DNA from 4 places in the Rothia sp. 11273D007AR genome. Region 4 is predicted to be linked to each of the others. Evidence: riboswitches for the same ligand, from Rfam matches in the RefSeq annotation. Region 4 holds a riboswitch; each other region holds the start of a gene.
What was found. Region 4 has a riboswitch for S-adenosylmethionine ahead of ACED88_RS07260 (ABC transporter ATP-binding protein). Riboswitches for the same ligand answer to the same signal wherever they lie in the genome.
Positions count from the first base shown of each region.

Region 1 (5,712 bases), on a different contig from region 4:
GGTAGGGCGCTGATTCGGTAGCGACGATAGTAATGGTTTTATCGGTTGAGTTGCTGGCGCTCTGGGCTCCGCAAGCTGAGAGTCCCAGCGCGGTGGCGAGCCCGAGACCCGAGCCCAGTAAAGCCTGGCGGCGGGTCAGTGAGATTTGAGATGTGGTTGTCATGGTGAAGTCTCCTGTAGGTATAACGGTGTGGTTACTAGTGATGACGTACAAATAATCGTTGGTTTAGATGCTTGGAGCGAGGAAGGATTTGCCGTAGTGGTTCTCTGCTAGATACGGGTCGCCGGTAAGTTTTTGGCGCAGAGGGCCGGGGGCATAATCGCTTTGAGCCAGACCGCGCTCACGCAGAATGGGAAGAACCTGATCAATAAAGTCGGTGTAGGAGCCCGGTAGCAGGGAATTGATGATATTGATACCGTCTACCCCTGCGTCTGCCCACTCTTCAAGCCTGTCGGCAATCTGTTCCGGACTACCTACGATGTGCTGGGATTCAGCCCGATAGCGGGCTAAGTCTGCAAGGGTAGGGTTGCCGCCGGGTACCGAATCGGCAATTGCTTCAAGCAGTCCGACGGAGCCCTCAGTACGGATCTCACCCAGCGGTGTGTCTAGGGGAACTCCACCGAAATCGACCCCTAAACTACCTCCGATGTGGGCAATGATTGCCTCAAGATCCAGGTATTCTTTCTCCTGCTCATAAATTCGGTGAGCTTCTTCCTCAGTAGAGCCCACGGTAAAGGACAGACCAGCAAAGAGTTTGATGTCCTCCCGCTTCCGTCCTACTTCAGCAGCTGCCGTCTCTAACCGGCTTGAAACCTTAGCAGCGTGAGCCGGGTTAGGGGCAAAAATGAAGGTAGCCTCAGCATGGCGGGCAGCGAAGCGAGTACCTCGAGGGGAGCTGCCTGCTTGGAAAAGGAAAGGAGTACGCTGCGGGCTAGGAGCTACTAGATGAGGTCCATCGACAGAGTATCGCTTGCCTCTGTGGTTGATAGGCCTCACTCCAGTTGGGTCAGCAAAAATCCCAGATTCTTTATCTAGTTTCAGGGCGTTGTGCGACCAAGACCCTTCCCACAGCTTATACACCACATCTAGGTATTCTTCAGCTTCGTCATAGCGGCTATCGTGTTCAGGGATTGTTTCTGCCCCAAAGTTACGGTGGGCATTTTCGAGGGCACTGGTAACGATATTCCAGGCTACTCGGCCCCCGCTCAGATGATCCAACGTCGAGAGCTGACGCGCGAAGGTGAAGGGGTGGGCCTGGATGGTGGATGAGGTTATAGCAAGACCCAGGTGCTCCGTAGTAGCGGCAAGCGCAGACGCTAGAACGAGCGGATCGTTTGACGGTATCTGCAGTCCCTTTTGGATCAGTGCGTCGCTATTTCCGCCGTAATCGCCGTAGACGCCTACAACGTCAGCTAAGAAGAGGGCATCGAACTTTGCTGTTTCGAGCTGGCGGGCTAAATCTTGCCATAGAGCAAGTTCGTTGAATCGGTGCTGTTCGGCTTCGGGGTGTCGCCAGAGACCACCTCTGATGTGGCTTCCAGTATTCATAACGAAAGCACTCAAGAGCAGGCGTTTACGGTTGGGGGTGTGTGTTTTTGACATAGGTGTCCCCTTGGACTGTGAAAAATTTATTTTTAGCGCTTGTCGAGGGCTCGAGATAGGCGAGAACCGCTGAACTGTACGAGAGAGACGAGGGCAATCATGAGCAGGATGGCGACAATCATGAGCGGTGTTTCGTAGCGGTAGTAGCCGTAGCGAATCGCGAAGTCGCCGATGCCTCCCCCGCCTACCAGGCCTGCCATAGCTGAGTATGAGATAAAGCTGACGGTCATAATGGTGATTGATGTGACCAGGGCAGGGCGGGCGTCTACAAGGAGGACGTCGGTAATGATGTGTCGAGCTTTTGCGCCCATGGCAAGAGCCGCTTCAACGGTTCCGTCACCTAGCTGGGTGAGATTCTGTTCGACAAAGCGGGCAAAGTAGGGAATAGCGTTGATGGTAAGAGGTACACAGACTGCGGCGGTACCGAGGCTGGTGCCTACCAGTAGACGGGTGAACGGGATGATTGCAATAAGAAGAATGAGGAAAGGGAAGGACCTCACGATGTTGACGGCTGTGTCAAGAACCTTGTGGAGGATGGGCTTGTGGTGCAGTCCCTTGGGACCAATGAGGTAGAGCAAGATTCCCAGAGGGGTTCCGAAGAGGACTGCCAGGGGAATAGCCACCAACAACATAATGAGTGTTTGCCCCAGGGCTAGCCAGATTTCGGGTGAAACTTCGATAATTCGCTCAAACATGGGTTAGCTCCTGTAGAAGGGCGTTCGCTGGGGGCACACGTGAGGTCGGGTCTGTAAGCACGATGTCGTCGTTTTGTAGCAGTCGCCCGATTTCACTGGTGGGGGTGAAGGCTGGATCTAGAAGACGGGAAAGGTCAAAGCGTTCTACCAGCTGGCCATTTTCAAGTACAGCCACGTTATGGGCTAGAGCCCTGATGACGTTCATTTCGTGGGTGACAATTACGGTGGTTATGCCCAACTCAGCATTAATCGTGCGTAGGTACTGGAGGATAGAGGTTGTGGTGCGCGGGTCAACGGCGCTCGTAGGCTCGTCGCAGAGGAGGACGCTTGGCTTTGTTGCTAGCGCTCTGGCAATAGCAACGCGTTGCTTCTGGCCGCCAGATAACTGACCTGGATACGCGTCAGCCTTATCGGCTAAATCAACGATGTTGAGAGCTTCCAGTGCCCGCGCTCGCCGTTCTCGCGGTGGGATACCTGCGAACTTAAGAGAGAGCTCTACGTTTTTCACGGCGGTGAGGTTAGCGACCAGGTTGAAATGCTGAAAAATCATACCGATGTTGTGGCGGGTCTGGCGTAGTTGTGAGGCCGATAGATCGGTGAGATTTTGACCGTTGACCGTTACAGTGCCGCTGGTGGGGCGTTCAAGTAGGTTGATGGTGCGTAGCAGGGTAGATTTACCCGCGCCAGAGAACCCTACGATGCCCTGAATAGACCCGGGGGCTATCTCAAGGTTGACGCGGTCAACGGCTCGAACCGTTTCAGACCCGCGGGTATATTCCACGCTAATATCCCGTAATGAAATCATATGTCTCCTTGCAATGACTTAGTGCAGTATTGCGAGGGGGATCCCGCCTCACTGAATAGCATCAGGGGTGGGTGTATTTCAGAGAGAAACGGAGAACCCATCGGTTCTGGCGGTAGCACCGTGCCCGGTAGGGCTGGTTGCTGCGACGTCTTCGAGCCAGATCTCTCGGTCGCTCTTGATGGTGATGTTGCTAGCCTATGGGTTAGGCGAAAGCTGTACCAACTTTTTAACCTTGTGCGACCTAATATGTCCTGTCTTACTTTTTATGACGCCTTATGCAACAACAAAGACAAACGGACGCCGGTGAGCAGCTCACCGGCGTCCGCGCAGGAAAAAGGGAGGCTAGGCCTGCCGCAAAATGGTGCGGGCAAATTCGAAGTAGCTTTCGGCGTCAAAGTCGCGCACGGTGCTGGCCTGCACCACAAAGCCGGTCAGCACAGACAGCACCGCCGAGCCCAGCATCTGTAACCAGGTTTCTAGCTCCGAGGGGGAAAAATCGAGTTCGGTCTCAGCCCAGGCCCGGTAGCTCGCTACCACGCGGGAGCGCAAGAGGCCCAGCTGTTCATCCACGACCTCAGCGACCTCAGGTACCGTCACGGCCTCACCCCAGGTGATCGCCAAAAAACGCGTGAGCTGCTCGTCGTCCCGCAGGGTCACCAGACAGCGCTCCACAAACTCCCAGGGCAGCTCATCGCTGCGCGCCTCAAACTGAGAGAGGTCTACCCGGGCAGCCGCAGCCATAATCTCGGTTTTCCCCGAAAAGTGGTTATAAATCGCCCCGGCAGATAAGCCCGAGGCCGCAATCACCTCGCTCATCGACGCCTGCTGATACCCCTTCTGCATAAACACAGCGCGGGCAGCCGCAACAAGCTCGGCACGACGGGAACGCATATACTCTTCACTGACTTTCGGCACCCTCCCATTTTAAAGCACAGCAGCCCGCCGCCACCGTCCTATAAACCCCGTCACCAACACCCCTTTCTTGCTACACTAAAGGGCGAACCAGCGGCGCTACCCAGCAGTAGTTAGCCGCGCATGCGAGTGCCTCATCAGTCGCACCTGCTGAGGGACCCCCGCTCGCACACCCCACCGCACAGCATTAGGGAAGAGGCACCCACCCCATGGTGAACACCGCCAAATCGCGCCGTCAAGAGCGTATTGAGAAGCAGAAGAAGAATAGCCGCAAGTGGATTGCAACCGGCGCTGCAGCCGTGATTTTGCTCTGCGGCGGCGCTATCGCCTACACCAACATCACCTCTGATAGGGAACAGTCAACGACCAGCGGCCAGACCGTTCCGGCTGCCTGCTCAACCACCCAGGCTGTCACCGTGGCCACCACCGAACCTATGGCAGCAGCGCTGAAGGCTATGCCCGTGGACGAGGACACCTGTATCACCCTCGACATCACCACCAATAAGACCGCCAGCGATGTACTCACCGAGTCAACCAGCGGCACAGCAACCACCAACCTCTGGATTCCTGACTCCACCACCCGCGCTGAGCTGGCCATGAGCGAAGCTAATACCGGTCTGACTCCCCTTGCGGAGTCCCTTGCCCAGACCCCGGGCGTCATCGTGTCAGAAGATAACACCAGCTACGGCACCTGGCTCGAAGCCCTCAAGGCTGAAAACACCGTCAGCATGGGTGACCCCAAGGAGGACTCCGGCGCTTTCGCGGCCCTGCTCGGGGGTATCTCTGAGGCGTCAGCGGGTACCGTTAGCGTTGAGGACCTCACCGGCGGCACCGCCCTGCGTGCCCAGAGCATCGGTGTAACCGAGGCTGCCCAGAGCGCCACCGAGCTGCTGACCGATGTGGATAATGGCACCAAGGACGCCGCGATCGTCACCGAGGCTGACTACGCAGCCTATGCCTCAGCCCACGCAGATTCCGGGCTGACCGCGACTGTGCCCGGCGACGGCTCCTTTGCTCTCAACTACCCCCTCTACCAGGCGTCCTCCAGCAATAACACCACTATCGATGAGGCTGCCCAGCAGATTATCGACTTCATGGGTAGCGAGGACGGCAAGCAGGCCCTGGCAGCTGCTGGCTTGCGCGCAGCGGACGGCCAGGAGCTAGAAGGCGAGTACAGCGTCGGTAGCTTTGCGGAGCTGACTCCCAGCAACCAGGATGTGCTCACCCAGGTCTGGACTTCTTACTCTCTGCAGTCTGCGCCGCTGAATGCTCTGGTGGTGCTCGACGCATCGGGTTCCATGCTGCAGCCGGTAGAAGGTACCGATAAGTCCCGCATGGATATCACCGTTGAATCTGTGCTAGCTGGCTCCCAGCTCTTCCCTGCCCGTGACTCTATGGGTCTGTGGAAGTTCTCTCGTGACCTTACTCTGCCCGACGGTTCTGTTTCTGACTACCAGGAGCTGGTACCTGTGCGCGGCTTTGAAGAAACCGTAGACGGTAAGACCCAGCGGGTGCTCCTACAGGAGGCTGGCTCGGGTATTGCCGCGACCATTGACCCCAACGGCTTCACCGCCCTTTATGACACCACCCTGGCTGCCTTCCGCTCCGCTAAGGAGAACTACGCCTACGGTTCGGTAAATGCCGTGATTGTACTGACCGACGGTGAAAACTTTGATGATGGTTCAATTAGCCAGGAA
Region 1 covers NZ_JBPPWJ010000004.1:69,882-75,593, forward strand. Annotated here, with positions in the region: gene ACED88_RS03230 (MetQ/NlpA family ABC transporter substrate-binding protein) at 1-163, opposite strand, end outside; gene ACED88_RS03235 (LLM class flavin-dependent oxidoreductase) at 227-1,603, opposite strand; gene ACED88_RS03240 (methionine ABC transporter permease) at 1,636-2,298, opposite strand; gene ACED88_RS03245 (methionine ABC transporter ATP-binding protein) at 2,291-3,103, opposite strand; SAM riboswitch class I at 3,198-3,288, opposite strand; gene ACED88_RS03250 (TetR/AcrR family transcriptional regulator) at 3,446-3,994, opposite strand; gene ACED88_RS03255 (substrate-binding domain-containing protein) at 4,225-5,712, shown strand, end outside.
Region 1: linked by a shared signal. The riboswitch ahead of ACED88_RS03245 (methionine ABC transporter ATP-binding protein) and the one ahead of ACED88_RS07260 (ABC transporter ATP-binding protein) in region 4 are both predicted to bind S-adenosylmethionine.

Region 2 (5,712 bases), on a different contig from region 4:
AGGAAGGGGGAGGACGCGTCCGCCCCACCTTCTGGTGTGCCGGGCTGGTGGGCGGCACCCAGCGGGCTGGCGGCGTCCTGCTTTTTCTGCTGGGCGTGCAGGAAGAGGGCGATGGTTTGCAGGGTTTTACCCAGGCCCATGTCATCGGCCAGCACCCCGCCCAGGCCGTGTTCCCAGAGGAAGGCCAGCCACTGGTAGCCCTCTACCTGGTAGGGGCGCAGGGTTGCCTGCAGGGTGGTGGGCACGTCGGCGGGGGAGTGGTCATCGAGGTTGAGTAGGGCAGAGACCTGCTCATCCCAGGCGGCCACGGTCTGGGTTTCTGCGGCTAACTCTTCGAGTTCTTCCCAGAGGCCCACCTGATGGCGGTTGATTTCGAGCGGGCCGGTCTTGTCGGTGAGCTGGGCAGCTTCGCGCAGCAGCTCTTGTAATTTCATAAACTCGGGCCGGTCGAGCGCAAAGTACTGGCCGTTACCGAGCAGCAGGTGGGTTTGGCCCTTAGCCAGGGCGGCAACAACATCGGAGAAGGCCACATGCCAGTCCCCGGCCTTGATAGCAACGCCCAAGCCGAACCAGTCGCGGCGACGGGTGTCATCCACCGTTACGATGATTTCGGGGGCTTCATCGAGCTCGCGGAATTCGGGGCGGGGCCCGGTCACATCAACGCGCACACCCTCAATCTGCTCGTAGTCGGGCAGGTAGGTTTCCAGCAGGGTGCGGGTGCCCCAGTTCTCGGTGTAGTGGCGTGTGAAGGGAATGCCCGGGCGGATCCTCTTGACCTCTTTGAGCACCCGGTACTCGTGGGCGGTATCGCGCACATCGGCCCGGTCTTCGCCGGGGTAGCCCAGGGCATCAAGCCTGAGAAAATCACTGTCATCGCCGGTGGGGTTGACCGGGTATTCCCAGTGCCAGCCGGTATGGGCGGTGAAGGGCGGGCCCGGCTCGTCAAAGGCAATGCTCAGCACCAGGGTGGGCATGCGGACGGCCGGCAGCTCAAGATCTTCGCTGCTCGTTGAGATGGGCAGTGCCCGAGTGAGGGCAGGGTAGTAGTCGGCAAAGAAGGCGGGGACATCGGTAGCCGGAACGGTGACCGGCTCACCGGATATCAGGGATTCGGCAACCGCATCCAGCGGCTCAGCTAGGGGAATGAGCACCAGCTCGGAGTCGGCGGTGAGCCAGGAGGGGCGGTCCGCGGGCGCTACGTCCTCAGCCTGGGCAAGAGCCGAGGGCAGGGTGGACTCCCAGCGGGCTGCGGTTGCAGCCTTCACATAGGCCTCCTGGGCCGCCCCGCCCAGGGCGATAAAGCCCTGCCGGTTATTGCCCAGCTTGTGGGTAAAACTAGCGGGCAGGGTGTAGGCCCCCCAGCGGAGCAGGGGAGTCAGGCGCAGGGCATCGGCGGACGACCCCCGCTCGGGTACCGGTTCAAGGGCCAGTTCAACCTGGGGAGCGCTCGCGATAGTCAGACCGGTTTCTTTGCCGTCTAAGAGGACAGACAGACCCACCTCGCTAGCAGATTCCAGCATCTGCCAGAGCAGGGAAGAATCCACATTCGAGATAGAAGCCCAGTCGCGGTGGGAGGAATAGATGGACTGGGAGCCCCGAATCACCGCGTAAAACTCATTGAACCAGGCCGCGTGCTCGGGGAGCAGACCGGTTCCTGCCGACCCGGCGGCAGAGCCCGAAAACTTCTCCCAGCTCAAACCGCCCTTAATCCACTTGCCGCGGGCCCCCATCATCAGGGGCCGGGCTTCAAGCGATACGCGGGGCGCCCCGATGTTCTTGGTCCACCCGTACTTACCGGGCACCACCAGACGCAAATCAAGGGCACCGGTCACCCGGTGATTGCGGCTATCGTAGCTGGGGCGGGCAGCAAGAGAGTGGGCCAGGGACCGCCGCCAAGCCGGCAGGGACTGCCCAGCCCGAGCACCGGCGTCCGCCTGCTCTTCGGTACCGGCACTCGCCTGCTCACCCCGGTGTTCCCGCAGCAAATCCGCGGCCCGCTGCAGGCCCACCGTATCGGCCATCTCCAGGATTTCCTGTACCTTCTCGTCGGTGCTCGCTGTGGTCTTCCAGGTACTTGAGGATGCCGTCATAGCCCGCTTGGCCTTGGCCGTACGGTCGATTGCGGTCAGCATCAGCGCCACCGCGTGCTTGCAGTTGTGGGCCACCGGGCAGGAACAGGTCGCCGAAAAAGCATAGGAGCCTGCGGTGACCTCCGCGGGGAAGGCCACCCTCGCGGTGTAGGGGGCAGAACCCGAGCCAGCCACCTGCCCCTCCAGCACCCGCGCCTGCTCGTCATAGGTGTAACGAATGACGTTACCCTCCCGCATATACCGCTGCCCCCGCGTGTAGGCACCAGAGCCCACCTGCCGAATAATGGCGGGGGCTGTCACCGGGATTTCAGGGAAAGAAGTAGACACAGGCGCACCTTCACAACAGAGCAAATACCTAGTCTTCTAGCGTATCGCACCGCCTTACCCACAGTGCCCACGGGCTGGTTCGTCACAGTAAGAAAAATTTCTGAGACCGGTGTTTACAGAAGCGCCAACAGCGGGTTATGCTTTTACCAGCTTCAAGAGATTCAACTGTCAAGCTCCGACTTTGGTTGAACGCCAACCCCATGTTCACGGGTGGCTCGGATGACGAAGCGGTCTGCATCGCGCATTTCGGCGCTGTTTGGTGCAGGCAAGAGCAAGTTTCGAAAGGAATGCGCACTTTACGCGCAACGACGGCATGTCAAACGCTCGACCTCACGCCCACCGTCCTCACATCACCGTTCAGAAGAACATCTCTGCTGCCTCTGTACCCGCCCGCGGCGGCTACACCGCAATGAGCATCCAGGACTACACCCGCATCTCCAACGAGCGCAGCGAATTCCTCAACTTCCTGCTGGCCCCCAACCCCAGCGGTATCCCTGCAACTGAGTACGGTGTTCTGAAAGCTGCATGAGCCAGGTAGGTCTGCTTCTCGATTCCGATGTCCTTGCTGAGATCCGCAAGGCCAACCCGCACCCGCAGGTAGTGAACTGCCTGCGCCGCCGCTCCTACCGCACCATGTACATCTCGGTGCTCAGCCTCGGTGAACTCAAGGGGCTTTACCCCTACCCAGAAACCGAACGCTGGCTCGCTGAGCTCATGGATCGTTTCGACTCTCACGTACTAGAAGTCGATGCGAAGGTATCACTGGAGTGGGCCGGACGCCACGCCGAGAAGCATCTCCACCTGGTGGGTGGGCAGCGCCCCGCCCCCCTCGCCACAGCAGCCCTTGAGGGCCTGATGGCTGCCACCGCGACCGTCCACCAGCTTGAGATTATTTCGAGCAAGGCCGAGATTTATAAGTCCTGGGGCGTCCCGGCGGTGGATCCCTGGGAAGACTAGAGCCCGCAACATAGGTTCCACAGGCTCACGCTCGATGGAGCCCAGCAGATTCCGAGCGCGCGAGGAAACAAATCTGCGGGCGGAATAGGCGCAAGCCTGACCCTCACGCCCCGCCTAACGGCGGATTCCGTTCGCTCTTGCGTGCTCGCGCGCTCGCACCCGCTCACTTCATCCGAGCCAGCAGCTTCGCTGTGAGCCTGCGGAACCTTATCTAATAGTCTCGCGTTCTCGCTATCGCAGCTGCCACCAGCCGGCGGGGTAGCACCCGTGCGGCTGCGACCGTTAGTTTGTAGGGTAAGGACGGCACACAGATCGGCTTACCTACCGTGACCGCAGCGATACCTTCGGCAACAACCCGTTGGGGGCTCAGCCATAAAAAGTCCGGTAGGCGGGGCTCGCCCTGGCCCATGGCGTCGTGGAACTCTGAGCGGGTTAGACCCGGGCATAGGGCCGTTACATGGATACCCCGATGTGAATACTGCAGGTGGGCCGATTCTGAGGCTACCACGAGGAAACGTTTAACCGCTGAGTAGGTGCCGCCGGGGGTAAAGGCTGCCACTGATGCAACGTTAATAATGCGGCCCCGCCCGCGCGGCAGCATGGCAACAATCGCCGTGTGCATGAGCTGGAGCGGGACCCTGGCCAGTACGTCGACCTGGTCTAGGTGGCGTTCTACGGGTGCTGCATCAAAGCTCTTGCCGAGACCGAAACCCGCGTTGTTGACCAGTATCTCAACGGGGCGCTCAACCTGCTGTAGGCGCTTAACTAGGCGGGCGACGTCCTGCTCCACCAGCAAATCGGCAGGGATTACCTCAACATCTACCGCGTACCTGTCGCGCAGCTGGCCTGCTAGGTCTTCTAGAGTCTCGACCCGCCGGGCGGTGAGTACCAGGTTGTACCCGGCTGCTGCATACTGGCGGGCAAACTCGGCGCCTATACCTGCCGAAGCGCCGGTGATCATCACATACGAAGTTTCACTGCTCATGGCTCCCACTCTACAGCCGGGGCGAGCTGGGCCGGTTATCTTCACCGCACTCTTACCCTGTATACCGGAGCCATCAGGCACACAACAGAGAAACATGACATGATGAAAGACGATGAATACCACCGCTCACCCCAAACGTTCCCTCCCTATGCCCCTGTGGCTGCAGGGCTCAGTTGAACTTGCCCTCGTTGCGCTGGCCTCTTACCTCACCGTCGTCCTGCTTCTGGTGGCGGTCTGGTACACCAACGGCTTCAACAGCAGCGGTACCCTAGCCGGTGCTGTCTCTGTGGCCGGGCACCTGTGGCTACTGGTTCACGGCGTTCCCCTGAACATGAATATCCCCGAGCAGGGGGTCTTCTCAGCGGTGACCGGAACCATGAGCCTGGTACCCCTGGGCCTCACACTGATCCCCCTAGCCCTCTGTTACCGCTCCGGCCGCCGCCTGGCCCGCGCCAGCTACGAGGGCCAGTTCTGGCAACCCCTGGCCGGTGGTCTTCTCGCCTACGCCGTGGTGGGCGCCGGGGTGAGCCTGCTATCCACCAACGACTTCTTCTCCACCTCACCCGTCCTTGCCGCACTGGTACCCCTCTGGGTAGCTACCCTGGGCATCATCTTGGGCGGGTACGCCGAATCGCGCTCGCTAGCCGCCATGATCGGTGTGAACGCGGCTGACTGGGTGAAGAAATTCAGCCAGTATTCCCGCTGGGCAGGCTCCTACGTCTGGGCCCTGCTGAGGGCGGCCCTGGTGAGCGTACTGGCCTTTGTAGCCGGTGGCGCCCTGCTGCTGGTCGTCACCCTCTTCTGGCACTGGGACGACGTGGTCTCCCTTTATCAGACCCTGCACGCTGGTGCCGTCGGCGGCCTAGCCCTAACCCTGCTGCAGCTGGGTCTGCTCGTGAACCTGGTGGTCTACTCCATGGCGTGGAGCTCCGGCGCGGGCTTTGCCCTGGGCACCGGCACCTCCGTTGACCTGACCGGCACCAACGTGGGGGTCATGCCCTCCCTGCCGGTGCTGGGGGCGCTGCCGCACGCGTCCGAACCCTGGGGCTACCTGGCCCTTGCTGTGCCCCTAGCCGCAGGTGCCCTGGGCGGCTGGTGGTTCTTCCGCGAAGGTGAAAACCACTTTGACGAGTGGCTTTCCCTCAAGATTCGCTTCCGCTGGCTGTCCTGGCCCCTCTCTACCCTGGGGCTTGCCGTCCTGACCTTGCTGCCGACCTTCCTGCTGACCACCCTGCTGGGTTGGGCCGCTAACGGGTCACTGGGGCTGGGACGCTTCACGGCTATCGGCCCGCACCCCCTCATCTTTGGGGCCTTCTCTGCCGTGCTGCTGGCGGCCGGTACCATGCTGGGGCT
Region 2 covers NZ_JBPPWJ010000004.1:79,663-85,374, reverse strand. Annotated here, with positions in the region: gene ACED88_RS03295 (DEAD/DEAH box helicase) at 1-2,417, opposite strand, end outside; SAM riboswitch class IV at 2,568-2,695, shown strand; gene ACED88_RS03290 (nuclease PIN) at 2,731-2,946, shown strand; gene ACED88_RS03285 (plasmid stabilization protein) at 2,943-3,374, shown strand; gene ACED88_RS03280 (SDR family NAD(P)-dependent oxidoreductase) at 3,586-4,359, opposite strand; gene ACED88_RS03275 (cell division protein PerM) at 4,472-5,712, shown strand, end outside.
Region 2: linked by a shared signal. The riboswitch ahead of ACED88_RS03290 (nuclease PIN) and the one ahead of ACED88_RS07260 (ABC transporter ATP-binding protein) in region 4 are both predicted to bind S-adenosylmethionine.

Region 3 (5,712 bases), on a different contig from region 4:
GCAGGTGGTGCGGGCGAGGGCTTTTTCGAGGCCGCCGCGGTCGCGGCCGAGATCATGGGAGAGTAGGGCTTCGTTGATGGCGAGGTAGGAGCCTGCGTCGAAGCGGTTGGTGAGTTTGGTGCCGTGGTGGTCGAGGTAGTTTTCGACCTGGTAGCGGCCGCGGTCTGCGGTGAGGGGGTGCAGGACGTTGTGGCCGTCTTGGGCGTCGCGCCCGAAGCGGAAGTGGAGTTCGGCAGCGGAGCGGTAGGTGGTGTGGGCAATGCGGCGGGCCAGAGCCAGGCCGGTGACGGGACCGGGGCCTGGGTAGTAGTCACCGCCGGCGAAGGCGGGGTCTTGGCGGATCGCCAGGTTTTGCATGTGACCCCAGGCGATTTGTTCGGCGGTGGCGGCGGGGCCGGAGGCGATGACGGCGCAGGAGCGGACGAGCTCGGGGTAGGTGACGGCCCATTCGGCGGCGCGGGCACCGCCGAGGGAGCCGCCGATGACGTGGTGGAGGGAGGTAACGCCGAGCTGGTCGAGCAGGCGTTTTTCGGCGCGGACGCCGTCGCGGATGGTAACGAGGGGGAAGCGGGAGCCCCAGGGTTTTTGTTCGGGGTCGATACTGGCCGGGGCGGGTGAGGCTGGGCCGGTGGTGCCGTAGCAGCCGCCGAGCATGTTGGGTGAGATGACGAAGTATTTGTCGGTGTCGATCACGCGGCCGGGGCCGACGGCGGTGGGCCACCACCCGGCGGCTTCGGCGTAGGCGCGGTCTTGCTCGCTGGCGTCCGCCCCTACTCGCCCTGCCGAGACGTGGGTGTCACCGGTCAGGGCGTGCAGGATCAGAATGGCGTTGTCGCCCGCCTCGTTGAGGGTTCCCCAGGTTTCGTAGCCGATGGTGACGTCGGGCAGCACTGCCCCTGATTCGAGGGTCAGGTCGCCGACTTTGGCGTAGGTGAGGACGCCGTCGGTACGGTTGGGGGTGGTCTCAGCGGGGCGGGCGGTCGTCATTGGGCTACCTTTCCTTAGCGGATGGCGGTGAAGCCGAGTTCGAGGTCGGCGAGGATGTCGTCGATGTGTTCGATACCTACCGAAAGGCGGATGAAGGCGGGGTTGATGCCGATAGCTTCAAGCTCTTCGGTGGTGGACTGGCTGTGGGTGGTGGACGCCGGGTGTACGGCCAGGGAGCGCACGTCACCGATGTTGACCAGCAGGGAGTGCAGGGAGAGGGAGTCCACGAATTTCTGGGCGGTTTCGGCGTCGGCGTCCTTGAGGGTGAAGCCGAGGACGGCGCCAGCACCCTTGGGCAGGTACTTTTGGGCCAGTTCGTAGTAGGGGGAATCGGGCAGGCCGGAGTAGGTGACCGATTCGACCTGGGGGTGGTCTTTGAGGAACTGGGCGACTTTGAGGGCGTTCTCTACGTGGCGTTCTACGCGCAGGGAGAGGGTTTCAAGGCCGATGGCGATGTTGAAGGCGTTGGTCGGTGAGATGGAGGAGCCGAGGTCGCGCAGGAGGGAGACGCGGGCTTTGAGGATGTAGGAGAGGTTGACTCCGAAGGCACCGTCCGCGCCGAGGTCGCGGGCGTAGACCAGGCCGTGGTAGCTTTCGTCGGGCTGGTTGAAGAGGGGGTACTTGTCGGGGTAGGCGCCGTAGTCGAAGTTACCGGAGTCTACGATGACGCCGCCGACCGAGGTGCCGTGGCCGCCCAGGTATTTGGTGGCTGAGTGGATAACCACGTCAGCGCCGTGCTTGATGGGGTTGAGCAGGTAGGGGGTGGCAATGGTGTTATCAACGATGAGGGGCACACCGACCTCGTGGGCTACACCCGAGATAGCCTCGATGTCGAGTACGTCGCCGCGGGGGTTGGGCAGGGTTTCTGCGTAGAAGGCCTTGGTGTTCTCGCGGGCTGCTGCTCGCCAGGACTCGGGGTCAGCAGGATCGTCAACGAAGGTGGTTTCGATACCGAGGTTCTTGAGGGTGTACTTGAGCAGGTTGAAACTGCCGCCGTAAAGGGAGGGGGAGGCAACGATGTGGTCCCCGGCACCGGCGATATTCAGGATTGCGAAGGTGGACGCTGCCTGGCCGCTGGCCAGCAGCAGGGCGCCGACGCCGCCTTCGAGGGCAGCGATACGGTTTTCAACGGCTTCCTGGGTGGGGTTGTTGATGCGGGAGTAGATGGGGCCCAGCTCTGAGAGGGCGAAGCGACCTGCTGCCTGGGCGGAGTCCTTGAAGACAAAGGACGTGGTCTGGTAGATGGGTAGGGCACGGGCGCCGGTTGCCGCGTCGGGTTCCTGGCCTGCGTGAATCTGCTGGGTTTCGAACTTCCAGCCGGTGGGATTGGAGGGGGTGGGAACGGTGTTCTCGGTGGTCATGCGGTTACTCCTAGGGAGGTCGTTGTTTCAGTGTTCAGTTGAAACGGGCCGCATGCCGTATCTTCCGCCCGGGTAAGGAGGAAAAGAATCTGATGCCCTCGCAGAAGATAGAGGCACATCGGTCCCGCGCTTGCGTACCTGGTTCTCGGTGGGTACGCCCGGTCATCACCCAGGGCACCCCACCGCGAGTGGAGGGTTGCCGACCAGCTAGCTGGGGCTTAGCGCTGGTTCTCTTGACCTGTCTCTAGTCTGGCTGGCTCACCCGGGGACCGTCAAGAAAGGGCTCTAAAGTTTCAGCATGTGTCCTTGTATTGCGTACGTTACGTTCTATGAGCGTCATTTAGAATGGTGGGAAGCGAGTTTTTACGAAAGGGCTGATGATGTCTCTGACTCCTCCTCTTGCCAAGCGTGTACCCGTTGAGCGCACCCATCACGGTGATACTTTTGTTGATCACTATGAGTGGTTGCGCGATAAGGAAAGCGCCGAGGTTCTAGAGTATCTACGCGCTGAGAACGCCTTTACCGAGGCGGTCACAGAAGACCAGCAGCCCCTTCGGGACGCTATTTTTGAAGAGATTAAGGGGCGCACCCAGCTCACCGATATGTCGGTGCCCTCGCGCCGCGGGGCCTGGTGGTACTTTAACCGCACGGTTGCCGGTGAGCAGTACCCGGTCATGTGCCGCGTCCCCGCCCTCACAGAGGGCAGCGTTGAAGAGCGCTACCAGCCGCCGGTCGTCCGCCCCGGTGAGCCGCTTGACGGCGAGCAGGTCGTATTGGACTGCAACGAGTTTGCCCGCGACATGGCCTTTTTCTCCCTGGGTTCCTTCCAGGTCACTCGCGACGGCTCCCTGCTGACCTTCGGTGTTGATGACTCGGGCGACGAGCGCTACACCCAGTACTTCAAGAACCTCGATACCGGTGAGATTCTGGAGGAAAAGATTGAGGACGTCTTCGCTGGTGCTTTCTTTGCCTCCGGCGCTAAGCACCTGATCTACTCGGTAGCCGATGAGTCCTGGCGCCCCTATGAGGTGCGTGCCCACGCTATCGGCACCAGTGCGTCTGAAGATTTTGCCCTCTACCGCGAGGACGACAACGGGCTCTGGCTGGGAGCCGGGATGTCGTCCTCCCGAACCCACGTGGTCATTACCTCTTCAAACTCCGAGTATTCAGAGACCCGCATTATTAACATCCACGAGCTGGGCCAGCTAGAGCCCACGCTCATCATGAAGCGGGACGCCGGCATCGAGTACTCCACCGACGTTATCGATGTGGAGGGCACCGGCTACCTGGTCATCGGCCACAACCACGAGGCCCCCAACGGCGAAATCGTGCTGGCTCCCCTGCGGGAAGAGTACGTACCCTTTGCCGACTTCAAGGCCAGCTGGATTCCCCTGGTGCCCCACCGCACGGACGTCCGCCTAGAGGGTTTCAAGTTCTCCCGCAACCATCTGGTCCTGATGGCCCGTGAGAACACCACCGTCAAGGTGTTTGTGGCCCCGCGTACCGCGCTCGCGGAGCAGGTGGCTTCTGCCCACCCCCAGGGCATTGACCTCTATGAGCCCGGCGGCTTCACCGAAGAGCTCTACACGTCAGCCTTCTCCGGTGTGAACATCATGTCTCCGGTTATCCGCCTGAACTACACCTCCTACCTCACCCCCAGCAGCGTCTACGACTACTTCCCCGATACCGACGACCTCGTGCTGCGCCGCCGCACCCCCGTCATCGGCTACGAGCCCGAGAACTACACCGCCTACCGCATGTGGGCACCGGCAGCGGACGGAGCCATGATTCCGCTCTCCGTCATGCACCGCGCCGACCTCGATAAGGCCCAGGAAAACCCCCTGATTCAGTACGGCTACGGGTCCTATGAGTCCTCCATGGACCCCTACTTCTCCACCGCCCGCCTCAGCGTGCTGGACCGCGGCGTCATCTTCGTCGTCGCCCACATCCGCGGGGGCGGCGAAATGGGCCGTGCCTGGTACACCGAGGGCAAGAAGCTGGCCAAGAAAAACACCTTCACCGACTTCATCGACGCCACCGACTTCCTGGCCTCCCAGGCCTGGGTGGACGCTGCCCGTATCGGCATCATGGGTGGATCAGCCGGCGGCCTGCTCATGGGCGCCGTCGTCAACATGGCTCCCGAAAAATACGCAGCCTGCCTGGCCCAGGTCCCCTTCGTAGACGCCCTCACCACCATTCTCGACCCCAACCTGCCGCTCTCAGCCCTGGAATGGGAAGAATGGGGCAACCCCATCACCGATAAGGAGGTCTACGACTACATGAAGTCCTACACCCCCTACGAAAACATCCGCCCCGTCAAGTACCCGGCCATTGCAGCTGTTACCTCCCTCAACGACACCCGCGTCTTCTACGTTGAACCGGCCAAGTGGGTAGCAGCCCTGCGCGAAACCATTGACCCGGCCTCCCCCACTCCCCTGCTCAAAATTGAGATGGACGGCGGCCACGGTGGCGGCTCAGGCCGCTACACCGCCTGGCGCGAAATCGCCTGGGACTACTCCTTCCTGCTCACCCACCTGGGTGCCACTAGCGTCACGGAGTAAACCCGCTCATGCCCCCGTCCGCTGATCTAGTAGATCTCACCCCGCGCGTCCCCCACGAAATCTTGCTCTCCCTGCTGAATAAGCCGCCCTACCGGGAAAAGTGGATGCGGCACGTGCAAAGACGCCGGGGTAACTCCATCAACCAACGAGCCGTAGCCACCTTCATCGCCTACGAGCTTTCTGACTACCTCGACCAGGACATCGACCCGGCCACCATCAAAGACCGGGTCTCGCGCGCCCTCAACGGCGAAGCGATTTCGGACGCCACCGCCCACATGTTCATCACGGCCTTCGAGTTCACAGCGGCCGAGGCAAGAGAACTCCAGCGTGCCCTCTCGACCCACAGCCTCAGCCGAAAGCTCGCCCAGCGGGCAGAGACCCTCACCAGCGCCGAACGCACCATTGACACCCGCAACTACACGTCGCTCTCCACCCTGATGGACGGCCATGTCGACCGTTTCGGGTTCATGCGCCACTTCATCGTCACCGAGATTATCCGCTCTGAAGTTGATGAGCTCACCCTCATCTCTCCACGCTTCGAGTCCACAGATTCCACCGCCACCCTTGTTGAAGGTGGCGAACTCATCTCTATGAACGAGCATGAACGCGCCCATATCCATCACCAGGACAACACCATGTGGCAGTTAGCCATCAGGACGCCCTACCCTATTCGCTACGGACAGGTACACCAGATCCGCTACCGGATCGACCTCAATATCGAACCCATGCTCCGTAAACGAGAGAAGTTCAACTACGCTTCTCTAGGGCCTTTTACGCCGGCCCGCTTCAACACCAGCTTGGCC
Region 3 covers NZ_JBPPWJ010000001.1:90,890-96,601, reverse strand. Annotated here, with positions in the region: gene metX (homoserine O-acetyltransferase MetX) at 1-987, opposite strand, end outside; gene ACED88_RS00425 (O-acetylhomoserine aminocarboxypropyltransferase/cysteine synthase family protein) at 1,002-2,348, opposite strand; SAM riboswitch class IV at 2,470-2,587, opposite strand; gene ACED88_RS00420 (S9 family peptidase) at 2,726-4,909, shown strand; gene ACED88_RS00415 (hypothetical protein) at 4,918-5,712, shown strand, end outside.
Region 3: linked by a shared signal. The riboswitch ahead of ACED88_RS00425 (O-acetylhomoserine aminocarboxypropyltransferase/cysteine synthase family protein) and the one ahead of ACED88_RS07260 (ABC transporter ATP-binding protein) in region 4 are both predicted to bind S-adenosylmethionine.

Region 4 (5,712 bases):
ACCTGCCGGATTGGCTCTCGATAACCCTGGTCGTTATCGATATCCTCATCCGCATCACCGTTATTTTCTGGTTGCCCTACAACCGTAAACCGGTGGTCGCGCTCGGCTGGCTGATGGCGATTTTCTTTATTCCCTTCGTGGGCCTGTTTGCTTTCTTGATTTTTGGTTCCAACCTGGTGCCCCGGCACCGCCGCAGCCGCCAGCGCAGCATGAACCAGATTATTAAGGACTCCATCGAGGGGGACGACGCCGTGCTGGGCGGCCCGGAGCTCTCTGAGCCTGCGCGGGTGGCAGCTAACCTCAACTACAAGCTCGGTGCCCTGCCCCTGATTGGCGGCAACGACTTCGAGCTACGCCACGACAACAATGCGGCCCTGCAGGAAATCGCCGAGAAAATCGACCAGGCTAAGAAGTACGTTCACTTCGAGTTCTATATCACCGCCCTTGATAGCACCACTGAGCCCCTCTGGGATGCCCTGGTGCGGGCCCACCAGCGCGGTGTAGCGGTCCATGTACTCATCGACCATATCGGCTCCCGCAAGTACCCCCGCTGGAAGGAACTCCAGCGCAAGCTCAACGATGCAGGGGTGCCCTGGCGGCTCATGCTCCCCCTCAAACCCTGGAAGGGCCAGTGGCAGCGCCCCGACCTGCGTAACCACCGCAAGATCGTGGTCATCGACGGCGAGCTGGCTTTCTCCGGCTCCCAGAATGCTATCGATAGCACCTACAACCTCAAGGGCAACATCAAAAAGGGCCTAGAGTGGAAGGACCTCTCCTTCTTCTGCACCGGCCCCGTGGTACACGAGCTCAACGCGGTCTTTGTCTCCGACTGGTACGCCGAGACCAAGGAACTTCTGCTCGATGAAATCGACGCCGACATCGAAGCCCACGACGAGGCAGGGCAGGAGGGCCAGCGTCCGCTCGCCCAGATTGTGCCCTCTGGCCCCGGGTTCGAAACCGAAAACAACCTGCGCCTGATCAACCACCTGATTTACAACGCAGAAGACCGCATCACTATCTGCTCGCCCTACTTCGTGCCCGAAGAGACCCTGCTGCAGGCTCTGACCAACATGGCACTCTCGGGTATCGACGTGACCCTGATTGTCTGCGAGAAGGGTGACCAGTTCCTGCCGATTATGGGGCAGCGCTCCTACTACGAGCAGCTGCTCCGCTCGGGTGTGAACATTCAGCAGTACCCCGGCCCCACCGTGCTGCACTCCAAGTTCATGATTGTGGACGACGAAATCACCTTCATCGGCTCATCCAACATGGACCCCCGCTCCTTCGCCCTCAACTTTGAGGTCTCCACTTTTATCGTGGGCAAGGCTATGGTGCAGGAACTCGAAGGCGTAGCCCGGGACTACATCTCCCGCTGCAAGCGCCTGCGCTACGACGAGTGGGTCAACCGCCCCAACCACCAAAAGGTTGCCGAGAACCTCTGCCGCCTGTGGAGCGCCCTGCTCTAACCGTCGGCACGGCTTAAAGAAGATAAGGACGCCGCCCCGCACTCCCCTGCCCGTTGGCAGGAAGGTGCGGGGCGGCGTCCTTACAGCGCTAAGACCTAGTGGCCTGCGGCCTCAGCCTTCTCAGCGTTCTCAAGCGCCAGCTTGAGGAAGTCACGAGCCGGGGTGTCGGCAGCGGAGGGCTTACCCGCGTAAGCACCGCGGTACTTGGCAGCCGGGTGGCGCTCGTCCACGTACTTGTTACCCTCACCAAAGAGGCTCTCGCGCAGGGTAGAGCCCTCATAGGCGGTGCGGTAGCGGCCGCGCTTCTGCAGCTCGGGAACAACGAACTCAACGAAGTCCTCGAAGGAGCCGGGGGAAACGTGGTAGGCCAGGTTGATGCCGTCCAGGCCGCCCTCGTCAATCCACTTCTCCAGCTCATCGGCAACAGTCTGGGGAGAACCCACCAGAACCGCACCCATACCACCGGTGGCGCAGTGCTCGGCGATGTCCTTGCGGGTCCACTCCTTCTCCTTATCCTGCAGGGTGAAGGGGGTCAGGAAGGACTGAATCGACTCGGTCTCAACGTACTTGAGGGCCTCGTCCTCATCGAACTGATCCAGGTCAAGGCCGCTCCAGCCGCCGATGATGCCCTGGGACGCCTCAACGTTCTGGTACTTGAGGTACTCAGCGTACTTGGCCTGAGCCTTCTCATCGGTCTCGTCCACAACGACGGAGAGCATAGCCAGAATCTTCACGTCATCGCGCTTGCGGCCGGCCTTCTCAGCCTCAGAACGGATACGCTCGGTCAGCACCTTGGTCAGGTGGGGGCGCAGGGCGGTAATGAAGATAGCCTCGGCGTGCTGGCCCGAGAAAGCCTGACCGCGGGAGGACGCACCGGCCTGGAAAATCACGGGGGTGCGCTGGGGTGAAGGCTCGGTCAGGGCGATGCCGGGCACCTGGAAGTACTTGCCCTTGTGCAGGATGGGGTGAACCTTAGAGGGGTCAGCAAAGACACCGTTTTCACGGTCGCGGGGCACAGAGCCGTCCTCCCAAGAGCCTTCCCACAGCTTGTAGCAGACGTCGAGGAACTCTTCGGCAATCTCGTACCGCTCATCGTGGTCAATCTGACCGGGCAGACCCTGGTTCTCAGCAGCAGACTGAAGGTAGGAGGTCACCACATTGAAGCCCACGCGACCACCGGTCAGGTGATCCAGGGTGGAGTAGGAACGGGCCAGAGTGTAGGGCTGGTTGTAGGTCACAGCGGCGGTCACGCCAAAGCCCAGGTGCTCGGTGACAGCGGCCATAGCAGAAATCTGCAGGAAGGGGTCACCCACAGGAACCTGGGCGCCGTCCTTCAGCACGGGAGCTACTGAATCCTTGTAGACATCGTAGACACCCACCACGTCAGCGATAAAGACAGCGTCAAACAGACCCTTCTCGCAGACCTTGGCCAGGTCGGTCCAGTACTTAATGGTGTTGTACTCATCCGCACGGTTACGGGGGTGACGCCACAGGCCAAAGCTCTGGTGGCTGGTAGTGGTCATATCGAAGGCGTTGACGACGATGCGCTTCTTCTCGGTCATGAACCGGGCCCTTTCACAGGTGGTGCTTGGCCCTCCGCGCCCGTGCTGCCGCCGGCGTCCTTACCCAAAGGAAAAGGCGCCGAGCCTTCGCGAAGGTGGCGCCTGGGTGCGCCGTACTTGCATTACTGCCTGATCCTCATCTGGGGCACCCCGCTACGGGAGAGGGTTGCCGCCCAACTAGCCAGAGCTTGACGTTGGGACTCTTGATCTTGAGATTTAGTGTAGCCCTCACAGCCCGCCAAGAGGCAAGCATCTGAGGCTACGTTTCACATTGTGGCACGTGTTGAGCAGTGTTACGCTCACCTGCGAGTTCCGGTCAGTTTCACCCACTGCGTCACACTCGTAACCAGGCGAAATACCGCGTCATACTCTTGCCCGGTTCCAACAAACGCCCCTAGCGTTGAAAGCGTTAACCATCCAGAGCGACCGAGAGACTTGGCTCAACGACGTCGCAGCAACCTCCCTCCACCAGGGGTCGGTGCTAACGCCAAGAGACGATGGAGAAAGCATGAGCGCACCCACGCTAGAACGCACCCCCACCACCCTCACAGCCTGCGAAATCGACTTCAATGCCGTCGGCAAGACCTTCATCGGCGAGCGCGGGGAGACCCGCACCGTCCTTGAAAACGTTTCTTTTACCGCCTACCCCGGTGAGATTATTTCGATTATTGGTTCCTCGGGCTGCGGCAAGTCGACCCTCTTGCGGGCTGCTGCCGGCCTGGGGGCAGCGACCGCCGGTACCGTCACGATTGACGGCAGCCCGGTACGGGGTCTCGATTCCCGTGTGGCTATTGGTTTCCAGGAGCCGCGCCTGCTGCCCTGGCGCACCGTTGAAAAGAACGTGGCGCTGGGTCTGCCCAAGGGTACCCCCAAGGACGTTGCCCGCGAGCAGGTTGCCCGCCTTCTGGACGTCGTGGGGCTGGCAGACTACGCCCAGCACCGCCCCCGTGAGATTTCCGGTGGCATGGCTCAGCGCGCCTCCCTGGCCCGGGCGCTGGCGCGGAACCCCGGCGTCCTGCTGCTGGATGAGCCCTTCGGCGCCCTTGATGCCCTCACCCGCATTAACATGCAGGATCTGCTGCTCGATATTCATGCCCACGACCCGGCCACCGTCCTGCTGGTCACCCACGACGTGGAAGAAGCCCTCTACCTCTCAGACCGGGTGATTGTGCTGGGTAAGCCGGACCCCGCTGCGCCCGCGACGATTGCCCGCATCGTGGAGGTGCCCGATCACCGCCCGCGCGACCGCGGCAACCCCGCGCTCTCGTCCCTGCGCAAAGAACTTTTGGCCGAACTCGGCGTTGAAGAACACTAGGAATACACATGTCACTCATTTCTCGTCTCACCACCACCTCTGCCCTGCTCGCAACCGGCACCCTACTACTGACCGGGTGTCTGGCAGGGGAAAACGCTTCTACCGCCGATACTTCTGCAGCAGCGGGCGACACCACCGTCACCATCGACTACGCCACCTACAACCCGCTCTCCCTGATTATCAAGGAAAAGGGTTGGCTAGAGACCGCCCTGCAGGAGCAGGGTAAGGATGTCGAGTGGGTACAGTCAGCCGGTTCGAACAAGGCTAATGAGGCCCTGCGCTCCGGTGCGATTGACGTGGGTTCCACCGCGGGCTCAGCTGCCCTACTGGCTCGCTCTAACGGCTCACCCATTCAGGTGATTGACCTCTACTCCCAGCCCGAGTGGTCAGCTCTGGTAACCCGCACCGACACCGGTATCTCATCGGTGAAAGACCTGGCCGATAAAAAGGTAGCCGTCACCAAGGGCACCGACCCCTACTTCTTCCTGCTCCAGGCTCTTGAAGAAGCAGGTGTGTCACCCGATGAAGTCACCATCGAGCAGCTACAGCACGCCGACGGCCGCACCGCCCTCAACCAGGGCACCGTAGATGCCTGGAGCGGTCTTGACCCCATCATGGCCAGCGCCGAAATTGAGGACGGCAACACCCTCTTCTACCGCAACGTCGACTTCAACACCTACGGCTTCCTGAACGCCACCGAGGACTTCATCGAGAGCGACCCCGAAGCCGCCCAGACCATCGTTGACGTCTACGAATACGCCCGCGACTGGGCACTCGCCAACGAAGAAGAGGCCGTGCAGATCCTGGCAGACGGCTCCGGAATTGAGCTTGAAACCGCCCAGGTCGTCTGGGGCCGCACCTACCTGGATATCGACAACGTGCCCGGCGACAAGCAGCTCGCCGTGCTGGAGAAGGTCGGCCCCTACCTGGTTGAATCCGGCGACGTTGCCTCACAGGGCGAAGTAGACACCGCCCTGGGCAGTATCGTCAACGACACCTTTGCCCAGAAGGCCGACCCCGCCCGCATTTCAACCCTGGTGGCTGAGTAGTCATGTCAGTTACCTCTGATCTCACCACCCAACCGGCGACCCACCGCCGCCTGGCGCGCACCGAAACACCGGCGTCCGCGAAGGTACCCCGCCGCCCCCTGCTCACCCGCCGCTGGGCACCCTGGCTCGGCGCCCTGCTTCCCCTGGTTCTGCTGGCGCTCTGGCAGTACCTGAGCACCGCCGGAGTCTTTAGCGCGGTGCAGCTCCCTGCCCCTTCGAAGGTGGTTGCCGCTGCCCTTGATTTAGCAGGACGAGGGCAGCTCGGCCTGCACGTCGCTATCTCAACCCAGCGCGTGGTACTGGGCTTCAGCATCGGTGCC
Region 4 covers NZ_JBPPWJ010000010.1:100,940-106,651, forward strand. Annotated here, with positions in the region: gene cls (cardiolipin synthase) at 1-1,466, shown strand, start outside; gene ACED88_RS07255 (LLM class flavin-dependent oxidoreductase) at 1,562-3,028, opposite strand; SAM riboswitch class IV at 3,137-3,237, opposite strand; SAM riboswitch class I at 3,439-3,532, shown strand; gene ACED88_RS07260 (ABC transporter ATP-binding protein) at 3,537-4,343, shown strand; gene ACED88_RS07265 (aliphatic sulfonate ABC transporter substrate-binding protein) at 4,352-5,392, shown strand; gene ACED88_RS07270 (ABC transporter permease) at 5,395-5,712, shown strand, end outside.